DNA from 3 places in the Agarivorans litoreus genome. Region 3 is predicted to be linked to each of the others. Evidence: predicted binding sites of a transcription regulator. Region 3 holds the regulator's gene; each other region holds the start of a gene.
What was found. Region 3 encodes MetJ, which represses methionine synthesis genes. Its sites were predicted from a motif close to TAGACGTCTAGACGTCTA; they were not measured.

Region 1 (3,282 bases), 520 kb from region 3:
TAAAAGGATAATGCTAGCTTTGATGCCACTGCGTTTATGTTGTTGGGTAGCTTTTAGCAGCTCATCAAACAAGGCTCTGCGGTTGTAGCAACGAGTGAGGGAGTCTTTAAACGCGAGTTCTTTGAGTTCGTTATTTTGCTTTACCAGTACCCGCGCCAAGCCCCATGCAAAGATGTGTGAGGCCACTACGCCAATGCTAAATCGTATACCTTGATGAACACCTAAGTGATGAACACCAAAGATAATCGCCAAAATGCTCACTGCAAAAACCAAACGCTCTGCGACTTGCAGTGGTAAGTGGATAAAGCAAGCCAAAATTAATGCGGGAACAAAAAATTCGCCGTGCATATTAGGTTGAGTCAGTGCTAATAAAACTGGGGGAATGGCTAACAATAAGAACCAAACGTCGGCAGTTTTGTAATGGTTGGATTCGGGTTTGGTGAATAAGAAGAATAGCGAAACTAAAATGGCCAAGGCGCAGGGTAGTACCACTAAGCCGTACCAAAATACCCCATTAACTAAATGAGTAATTGAAAAATAAGCACTAGGAATGAAACCTGCCAAATGCATGACAAGGCTCATTTTTCTTTCTGTAAACTCTGCTGGAGACCAGTCAGAAACCATCGCAAAAACCTATGCCAAAAAGTTAAAATACGAGCTGGGGAGCTTTCCTTATGTTATTAAAAGTAAACTCTTTTTGGCAGATCCGTCAAATCAAATTGACGCTTATTTATGCTTAAAGCTTAGTGCTCTGCCGCCTTTTAGTTGGCTGAGTGCTTGTTGCAAAATATGTTCAACAAAATCTTTTAGCACTGTACTTGATTGAGCGTTTTTACTAAAGGCTGCGTACATGGGGCGCCATAAAGCCTGTTCAAACGACAATAAGTGCACAAATTGTTGCTGCGCATAATGCTCTACAGCCCAATAAGGCATCGCTGCCACTCCCATTCCTGCTGCGACCATTTGCAGTAACATGGCTGGGTTATCGGCGTGTTTCCATTGTTTTACAGCTACTTGGCTGGGTTGAAGAATGTAACGATATAAGTCTAAGCGTTGTGGCGTTACCGGGTAACTAATGATGGTTTCTTGGCTTAACTGGGAGGCTGTTACGGTCGCTTGGCTGCTTAAGCGGTGTTGAGGTGGGCAAATAAGCACCATTTCATATTCAAATAAAGGCTCAAAATGGATTTGCGCCTCTGGGCTTACTTCAGACGTTAGCAGAATGTCAGCTTCACCACGTTGTAACAAGGGCAGGCCGTTATAGTTTTTGTCTTGGCAAAAATGGCTATTTACCTCTGGCCAAGTTTGCTGAAACCGCTGCAAAGCCGGTAATAACCATTGAAAACAAGCATGACAATCAACACTAATGTTTAAACGTGTTTGCTGTTGTTGGGCGGCGCTAAATTGTTGCTCGGTTTGTTCAATTAAAGGCAGCACTTGCTGGGCTAAATTAAGCAGTTGCTGGCCGTGTTGGGTGAGTTGCAAGGGCTGTTGCTTTCTTAACACTAGCTGACTATTGATGCGCTGCTCTAAGTCTTTTAGCTGGTGAGATAGCGCCGAATCGGTAATAAACAACTTAGCAGCAGCTGACTTTAAAGAAGAGCTAGCAGCAATAGCTTGAATGCAACGTAAATGCTTTATTTCTAACATTTATCTGGCTAGCCTCCTGTAGGTGTGTTGGCGAATTTGCAGCTTAGGCAGTTCAGGTTTGTTTGTACATATAAGTGCCAAGGTAGATGACTTAACATGAATAATTTTCAATATAGATAGGGAGAACGCTTTAATTTTGTATGCTCAATTTTTACTGGATTAAGCAGAGTTGAGAAAAATTCAATTTAACTTGATGGCTTTTCAATTGTGTTGAGGCCTCGCTCTGGTCAATATGAATTTATACATCTAGACGGCTAAAAGGATATTGATATGAGCACTACTCACGTATTGGGTTACCCAAGAATTGGGAAGCAACGAGAACTAAAATTTGCTTTAGAAAGCTACTGGCGTGGTGAATCTTCGCAGCAAGAGTTATTACAAGTTGGCAAAAACATTCGCCAACAAAACTGGCAAGCCCAAAAAAACAGCGGTCAAGCTTGGGTGACCGTCGGCGATTTTGCTTGGTACGACCAAGTACTAAATACTTCATTATTGTTAGGCAACCTGCCTAAGCGTCATCAGTCTGAGCAAATTAACCTAGATAGCATGTTTGCAATTGCTCGTGGCCAACAGGGCTGTGGCTGTAATCATGCGGCATCAGACATGAGCAAATGGTTTAACACTAATTACCACTACATTGTGCCGGAGTTTTCTGAAGACAGTGTATTTAGCCTACAGTGGCAGCAACTGTTTGATGAAATTTGCGAAGCATTTGAGCAAGGCCATGCAGTTAAGCCAGTTATTTTGGGGCCTGTTTCTTACCTGTACCTCGGTAAAAATGACGAGCAAGCAGCCAGTGATTTTGACCGTTTGTCGTTATTGCCACAGTTGTTAACGGTTTACCGCGAGATCTTCCGAGCTGTTGCAGATTTAGGTGTGGAGTGGGTTCAAGTGGACGAACCTATCTTGGGTCTAGAGCTCGATTCGCAATGGCAAGGCGCATTGTTAGCTGCTTATCAAACAAAGCTCAGCCCCACTAAGTTGCTTCTGACCAGCTATTTTGCAGATGTGTTAGACAATGCTGAGGTGATTAAGCAATTGGCGGTAGACGGGCTGCATTTAGATTTATCTGCCGCTCCACAACAGCTTGAGCAAGTACTAACTTGGTTACCTGACGCGTGGGTATTGTCGGCTGGGGTGATTAATGGTCGCAATGTATGGCGAGCAAATTTGCCAGAGATTATCGAGAACTACAGCTCACTTAAAGCTCGCTTAGGCGAGCGCTTGTGGCTTGCCTCGTCTTGTTCTTTGTTGCACAGCCCGCTTGATCTAGAGAGTGAAACAGACTTGGGTGATGCTAAATATCGTTTGGCTTTTGCGGAGCAAAAACTATCTGAACTGCAAATACTTGATGAAGCGCTAAACGGTGAAGCTGACGCCCTGCGGCTATCTCGCCAATACAGTGCTGCTTTGCAAAACCTTAGCAAGAAAAACAACTCCAGCTTGCAGCAGCGAATTAGCGCCTTAACCCCGGCTGAGCGTGAGCGTACTTTAAGCTTTGCACAGCGCCAAGAAATTCAGCAGCAAAGTTTGCAATTGCCACCCTTGCCAACCACTACTATTGGTTCGTTTCCGCAAACCAATGAAATTCGTCGTCAGCGTCGCGAATATAAAGCGGGGCAACTAAGCCAA
Region 2 (3,282 bases), 1.2 Mb from region 3:
CTACAAGATGGTATGGGCTACATGGTTAACTTTACTGGTGGAAGAAATGGTTTACCTACCAGAGTTATCACTATTGATGATTGTGCAAAGTCTTAATTGTTGCTTACACCTCTTGCACTGATAACTCGCTCCTCTTTGTACATTATTGTGGCGTCGAATACTTAGTTGATGGGTTTGGCAAGCGCAGTAATATTCAACGCTAGGGAGCTGCAAGTATTCTATTGAGTAACTATGAGTAGTAGTAGCAGGGCAGTTAAAAACCTGCTGCATTATCTGTTGCCATTCTACTCCATGCGGTTTTACTCTGCCATAAACAGCATGGCAGACCAGATGAGCCACTTCGTGCGGGACGGTTTGTGCTAAAAAGTGTTCTGGTTGCTGTTGATAAAAATGGGCGTTAAAACGCAAGCGCCATTGGCTTAAATTGGCACTGCCCGCCACTTTACTTTTTCGCGATGACAGCACAAGCTCGGGGCGCTGAAAGCTTTGTTTAAAATAGCTTTCAGCCAGCCTAAAGCACTGCTCTACTTGTTGAGTTAATTGCTGCACGAATTGAGTTCTTAGATTTAGCCAATAAAAAAGCCGAAAGGATAATCGACGATTATACGCTTTCGGCTTAATTTAACGAGTGGGCTAAAGCTTATAAGCCAGCTTCACTCTTGAGTAGTTCTGCTTTATCGGTTGCTTCCCAAGGGAATTCTTCACGACCAAAGTGGCCGTAAGCAGCGGTAGCTTTATAGATTGGACGCTCCAAATCTAGCATGCTTAAAATACCGTAAGGGCGAAGGTCAAAGTGCTTACGCACTAAAGCGACTAATTTGTCATCGGCAATTTTGCCAGTGCCAAAGGTATCAATGCTGATTGAAGTCGGCTCAGCTACACCAATTGCATACGATACTTGAATCTCGCAGCGGTTGGCTAAACCTGCGGCAACAATATTTTTAGCTACATAGCGGCCAGCGTATGCGGCACTGCGGTCAACTTTGGAAGGATCTTTACCAGAGAATGCACCGCCACCATGACGTGCCATGCCGCCGTAGGTATCTACAATAATTTTACGACCGGTTAAGCCACAATCACCCATTGGCCCACCAATTACAAAGCGGCCAGTAGGGTTAATATGGAACTGGGTCTTATCGTTAAGCCACTGCGCAGGTAGTACTGGCTTAATGATTTCTTCCATTACGGCTTCGCGTAAGTCAGCAGTAGAAATGCTGTCACAGTGCTGAGTAGACAAAACTACCGCGTCGATGCCAGTGATAATGCCGTTTTCGTAAGCAAAGGTAACTTGTGATTTAGCATCTGGGCGTAACCAGTCCAGAGTACCATTTTTACGTACTTCAGCTTGACGCTTAACCAGCAAGTGAGAGTAAGTAATTGGTGCAGGCATTAATACGTCGGTTTCGTTGGTGGCATAACCAAACATTAAACCTTGGTCACCAGCGCCTTGATCTTCTGGGCGTGAGCGGTCTACACCTTGGTTAATGTCTGGGCTTTGTTTGCCCACAACGTTAAGCACTGCGCAAGAGTCAGCATCAAAACCCATATCTGAGTGGGTGTAGCCAATGTCACGTACTGTTGAGCGAGCAAGTTCTTCGATATCAACCCAGGCAGAGGTATTGATTTCGCCGCCTACCATTACCATGCCGGTTTTTACGTAGGTTTCACAGGCTACACGTGCCTTTGGGTCTTGCTCTAAGATTGCGTCCAATACTGCATCGGAGATTTGATCTGCAATTTTGTCTGGATGCCCTTCAGACACTGATTCTGAAGTAAATAAATGAGTAGCCATGTTTATATCTCGTAAATGGAATTATATACGTATGGATGTTTTACCATCTGGACGTCTATTCTAAGTGAGGGGTAAAAGATTTGCTAGCGCTTATTAATGAAAATAATTCACATTGGCAGATTAGTTTTATTGAATTTGCCCATTAGTACGCAGGCTTTCAGCTGTAAGATCTTAGCAAAAACTATTTTGTTGCTAATCGCCTAGCTTTCTTTAGGGGCTGGTGGTAAATCAGAACGGCAGATACAGAGCACTGCATAGAAAAGACTATAGATGGTGGTTGTTAGAGCTTAGCTTGAACTATAAATCACTTAGCCGCTTCTAAAGCGGCTAAGTGTACAATTTTGAGTGCAAGTTGCGTTGTTAGGGTTTGCTCAGCTCGTGCTTGATCCAGTTGCTCATGTTTTGCCTGGTTTCGAGTCCGGTTTTGCGAGCGATTTCTTCGTCACCACGCACAATCACTACGACCGGCAAAGTAGAAACTTGATACTTGCTACGAGCGGTTCTGTCTTCACTCAAGTTAATTAGCTCAATTTTTTTGTCATTCTGCTGGTTATAAAGCAGCACCAAATCGGCTTGAATTTTACTTTGGTCATTTCGGTCATGCACAAAAGAGACTAAGCGAATTGGAGGACGAGGGCTACGGGTTAAATCTAGGCACTGGCCGCCATCATCGTATTCTTTACATGACCAAACAAAGTCGTGGTACTTGAGAGTTTGCGAATAGAAGTATTGGCCAGCATCGAACTTTTTGATGCTAGGTATGTGCTTGGTGGTTTCACCATGTTCATCGCTGAAGCTTTTAATTACTCTACTATTAGCTTGGAAGGTGGTGGTGTCGGTATCTACGGCAGCAAAAACTTGACCTGAAAACCAAGCCATTATTAACAGTACAACTGGGCGGCGCATAAAAAAATCCCTATAAAATACAAAGCCACTATTAATATCCGTGTCATTCTAGAACACTTAAGCCTGCAAGCCTATCGTATTTTTCTGTGATACCGTTCTCATTTTCATTTCGCCTAGTTTTTCCGGTGAATAGCTCCTTTTTTGTCTTATTTGACAGGTATTATCGGCTCATTTTTGCTGGTTAGGATTTTGCTATCTGTAGTGCTTGGACTGGGCTATTAGTTTCACACATTTGTTGGGAGAGCGCTGCTCCGTTTATCTAGCAAGCGAGTTGTTTTGTTAATAGATAATACGAGGGTATTTGTATTTAAGCTTGTCTCTTTGTCGTCTCCGCTATTGCTGGCTCTTACATTTAACTTTGCTGCAACTGTTCACTATCTAGCGTTTTGTTTTCTTCCTTAACTAGAACGGGGCTATTGATTAAGCGGATTTGAGCATTGAGTAGTTGCTGTTCAATTAAACTGGGTGAGCGGAAGATATATTTGGCAATGGCACTGGCGCACAAACACGCCACTATGGCTGGTATAACAATTTCAACCTGCATGGTTTGTTCGGTAATTAGCAAAAACGCTGCCCAGGGGGTG
Region 3 (3,282 bases):
ACGCCGCCTAATGACTCTGCTAAAGAAAACAACTGTAAGCTCTTTAAAAACTTAACCATTTGGCTTTCTTCTAAATTCAATTCAAAACTGAACATAGCACCAAAGCCTTTTTGCTGGCTTTGCGCTAAAGCATGTCCTGGGTGCTCTGGCAAACCAGGGTAGTAAATCGCGCCCACCGCCTCTTGTTGTTGCAAACACGCCACCAAGGCTTGAGCATTCTGCTGGTGCACATTCATACGTGCTTTAAGGGTACGCAAACCACGCAAAGTAAGGTAAGAATCAAAAGCCGAACCGGTTAAACCTAAACAGTTTGCCCACCAAGCCAATTGCTCGGCCAGTTCTTCATTAGCCGCCACCACCATACCGGCAACCACGTCCGAATGGCCGTTAATGTATTTAGTGGCCGAATGCACCACAATGTCGGCCCCTAACAAAATTGGCGTTTGCAAAGCAGGCGACAAAAAGGTGTTGTCTACTACCACCAATGCGCCTGCAGCATGAGCCTGCTCGGTAATCGCTTTAATGTCTACAATTCGAAGCAAAGGGTTACTTGGGGTCTCTAACCACACCAATTTAGGCTTCTTTGCCAATAGCTGAGCTAGAGCAGCGTCATCGTTTTGATCAACAAAAGCTACTTCAAAGGCATTTTTCTTGGCTAGGCTGTCGAATAAACGGTAGCTACCACCGTAGCAATCATGCGGCGCAACCAACAAATCACCCGGCTCAAGCAAGGCTGTAACAAGGTTAACCGCCGACATACCGGTGTTAGTAATTACCGCACCAGCGCCATGTTCTAAATCGGCAATCGCCTCGGCCAAAATGTGGCGAGTAGGGTTACCCGAACGACTATAATCAAACTGGCGTTTTTGGTTAAAATCAGCAAAGCTGTAGTTACTCGACAAATAAATAGGCGGCACTACCGCACCGTGTTGGGTATCACTTTCAATACCGCTGCGCACTGCTATAGTAGCCGCTTGTAGATCTTTTAAAGACATTGCTGATTTACTCCCTCAATTTATCCTGCCACTTTACCACCAGCAAAAAAGACGTCAACACTTCTAGACGTCTAAATGTCTTTGCTGTTGGATTGCTAAGTCGCATTTCCCCCGTTACAATAGGGTCTCTTTAGTTTGGTGTGTATTGCAGAATGTCTACAGATTGGAATGGTGAGTGGATCAGCCCTTACGCTGAGCACGGTAAAAAAAGCGAACAAGTAAAAAAAATCACAGTATCTATCCCACTAAAAGTGCTAAAGATATTGACCGATGAGCGAACCCGTAGACAAATAAATAACCTACGCCACGCCACCAACAGTGAGCTACTTTGCGAAGCATTTTTGCACGCCTACACAGGCCAACCGCTCCCCGACGACGCCGACTTGCAAAAAGACAAGCCCGACCCGGCTTTGGAAAAAGCCGCCCAGGCGGAATTGGATAAAGAAGATTAGTATTATACAAAGCCGCTCACCGAGCGGTTTTTTGTTACACAAACTTGATAAAGCAAGAGCAAAGCGTGTACCGATTAACTTATATACCAAGTCTTTAGTAGAGCACTCCGGTTTCGCCTCTCGGCGACGTCATTTTCTTTGAACAACCAAAGAAAACGAAGCAAAAGAAACATTCCATTTAGAAGCTAAACAGTTCAAACTGACAAAAAAAGCGCCCTTAGGCGCTTTTTGTTTGCTGTGTAGCGTAAATAAGGCTGGCTTATTTTTTGCCCAATACAGCGAATTTTTTGTTGAAACGATCAACACGACCACCGGTATCAACGTTACGTTGCTTACCAGTGTAGAACGGGTGACATTTGTCACATACGTCTAGGAACATAGAACCAGTGCGAGTAGATTTAGTTTCGATTACGTTACCGCAAGAACAAGTAGCAGTAAGTACTTCGTAAGTTGGGTGGATATCAGTTTTCATGGATTACCTCAATACTTGGGCCGTATCGCCATCTGGTCGCCACAATTGACACCAAACACCATACGAAAGCAACTCTATCAGAGCCTATAAATTTTAGGTGGCGGATCATATAAGAAGCCACCTAGCATAGCAAGTACCCAACAACAAAAAGCGAGCAAAAAACCGCCAAACGCTTAATTTGCTCCGCAAGGTGCTCTGCCAGTAGAATGAGACAGGTTTTTTGCTTGAGTTTATTGATTAGTGTCGATTGTTCGTGTTGCCTTAGCTATTCCCCTGCGTCGCCTTTTTGATTACAGCGTGCCAGCAAACACCCCAATGCCAGCCATTGGTACTCGCGTAAAGGTGCCTTTTGGTAAAGGCGAAAAAGTGGGTTTGGTAATAGAACACCCCAGCGACAGCGACATTGCCGAAGATAAACTCAAACCATTTAGTGAATCACTCGATCAACAAGCATTATTACCAGAAAGCCTATTTAAGCTACTTAATTGGGCTAGCTCTTATTATCACCACAGCTTGGGAGATGTTATAAGCCAAGCCTTGCCGGCACTTTTACGCAAAGGTGAGCCAGCCAAAGCTAAAAGCATTGTAGTGTGGCGTTTAAGCGAGCAAGGCAAAGCGGCCGATCTAGCAAACTTTACCCGCGCCCCCAAGCAAGGGGTTGTATTAGGCAGCTTGCAACAGCAAGAAGATGGCCAGCTGAGTGACGAACAATGCAAGCAACAAGAATTATCTCGTACTGCCATTAAAGCGCTAGTAGATAAAGGTTTTATCGAAAAACATGAGATTACACCCGCGCCGGCGCTGTGGTCGAAAAGCGATACCAACAACCAAGCCTCGCTAAAGCTTAATGCAGAACAAGCCATTGCAGTGGCGGCAGTTAATCAAAGCATTGGCAGTTTTCAGGCCTTTCTTATCGAGGGTATTACCGGCTCGGGCAAAACCGAGGTGTATTTAAATATTATTGCCGAAGTGCTCGCCCAAGGTAAACAAGCCTTAGTATTGGTGCCCGAAATTGGCTTAACACCACAAACCTTAGCGCGCTTTGCCGAGCGCTTTAAAGTGCCGGTTTATGCGATTAACTCTGGTTTAAACGACACCGAGCGTTTTACCGCATGGCTTAAAGCCAAACAAGGTGAAGCAGGCATTATTATTGGCACGCGTTCGGCAGTATTCACCCCCATGAAAAACCCTGGGGTAATTATTATCGATGAGGAGCACGACAGCTCTTTTAAGCAGCAAGACAGCTTTCGCTACCACGCGCGCGATTTAGCCATAGTGCGTGCCCGCTTAGAAAAAATGCCGGTGGTGCTTGGCTCTGCCACCCCATCGCTAGAAAGTTTGCACAATGCGCTAAGCGGCCGTT

Region 1: the regulator MetJ is predicted to act here: its motif matches at 1,890-1,907, upstream of metE (5-methyltetrahydropteroyltriglutamate--homocysteine S-methyltransferase).
Region 2: the regulator MetJ is predicted to act here: its motif matches at 1,833-1,850, upstream of metK (methionine adenosyltransferase).

Annotation. Positions count from the first base shown of each region.
Region 1 is NZ_BLPI01000001.1:1,221,734-1,225,015, reverse strand. Features, by position in the region: gene K5L93_RS05705 (GGDEF domain-containing protein) at 1-624, opposite strand, end outside; gene K5L93_RS05700 (LysR substrate-binding domain-containing protein) at 727-1,650, opposite strand; gene metE (5-methyltetrahydropteroyltriglutamate--homocysteine S-methyltransferase) at 1,921-3,282, shown strand, end outside.
Region 2 is NZ_BLPI01000001.1:2,958,693-2,961,974, forward strand. Features, by position in the region: gene K5L93_RS13750 (hypothetical protein) at 1-96, shown strand, start outside; gene K5L93_RS13755 (SprT family zinc-dependent metalloprotease) at 52-549, opposite strand; gene metK (methionine adenosyltransferase) at 641-1,792, opposite strand; gene K5L93_RS13765 (YbbN family protein) at 2,153-2,698, opposite strand; gene K5L93_RS13770 (chloride channel protein) at 3,051-3,282, opposite strand, start outside.
Region 3 is NZ_BLPI01000001.1:1,745,777-1,749,058, forward strand. Features, by position in the region: gene metB (cystathionine gamma-synthase) at 1-995, opposite strand, end outside; gene metJ (met regulon transcriptional regulator MetJ) at 1,148-1,447, shown strand; gene rpmE (50S ribosomal protein L31) at 1,707-1,919, opposite strand; gene priA (primosomal protein N') at 2,160-3,282, shown strand, end outside.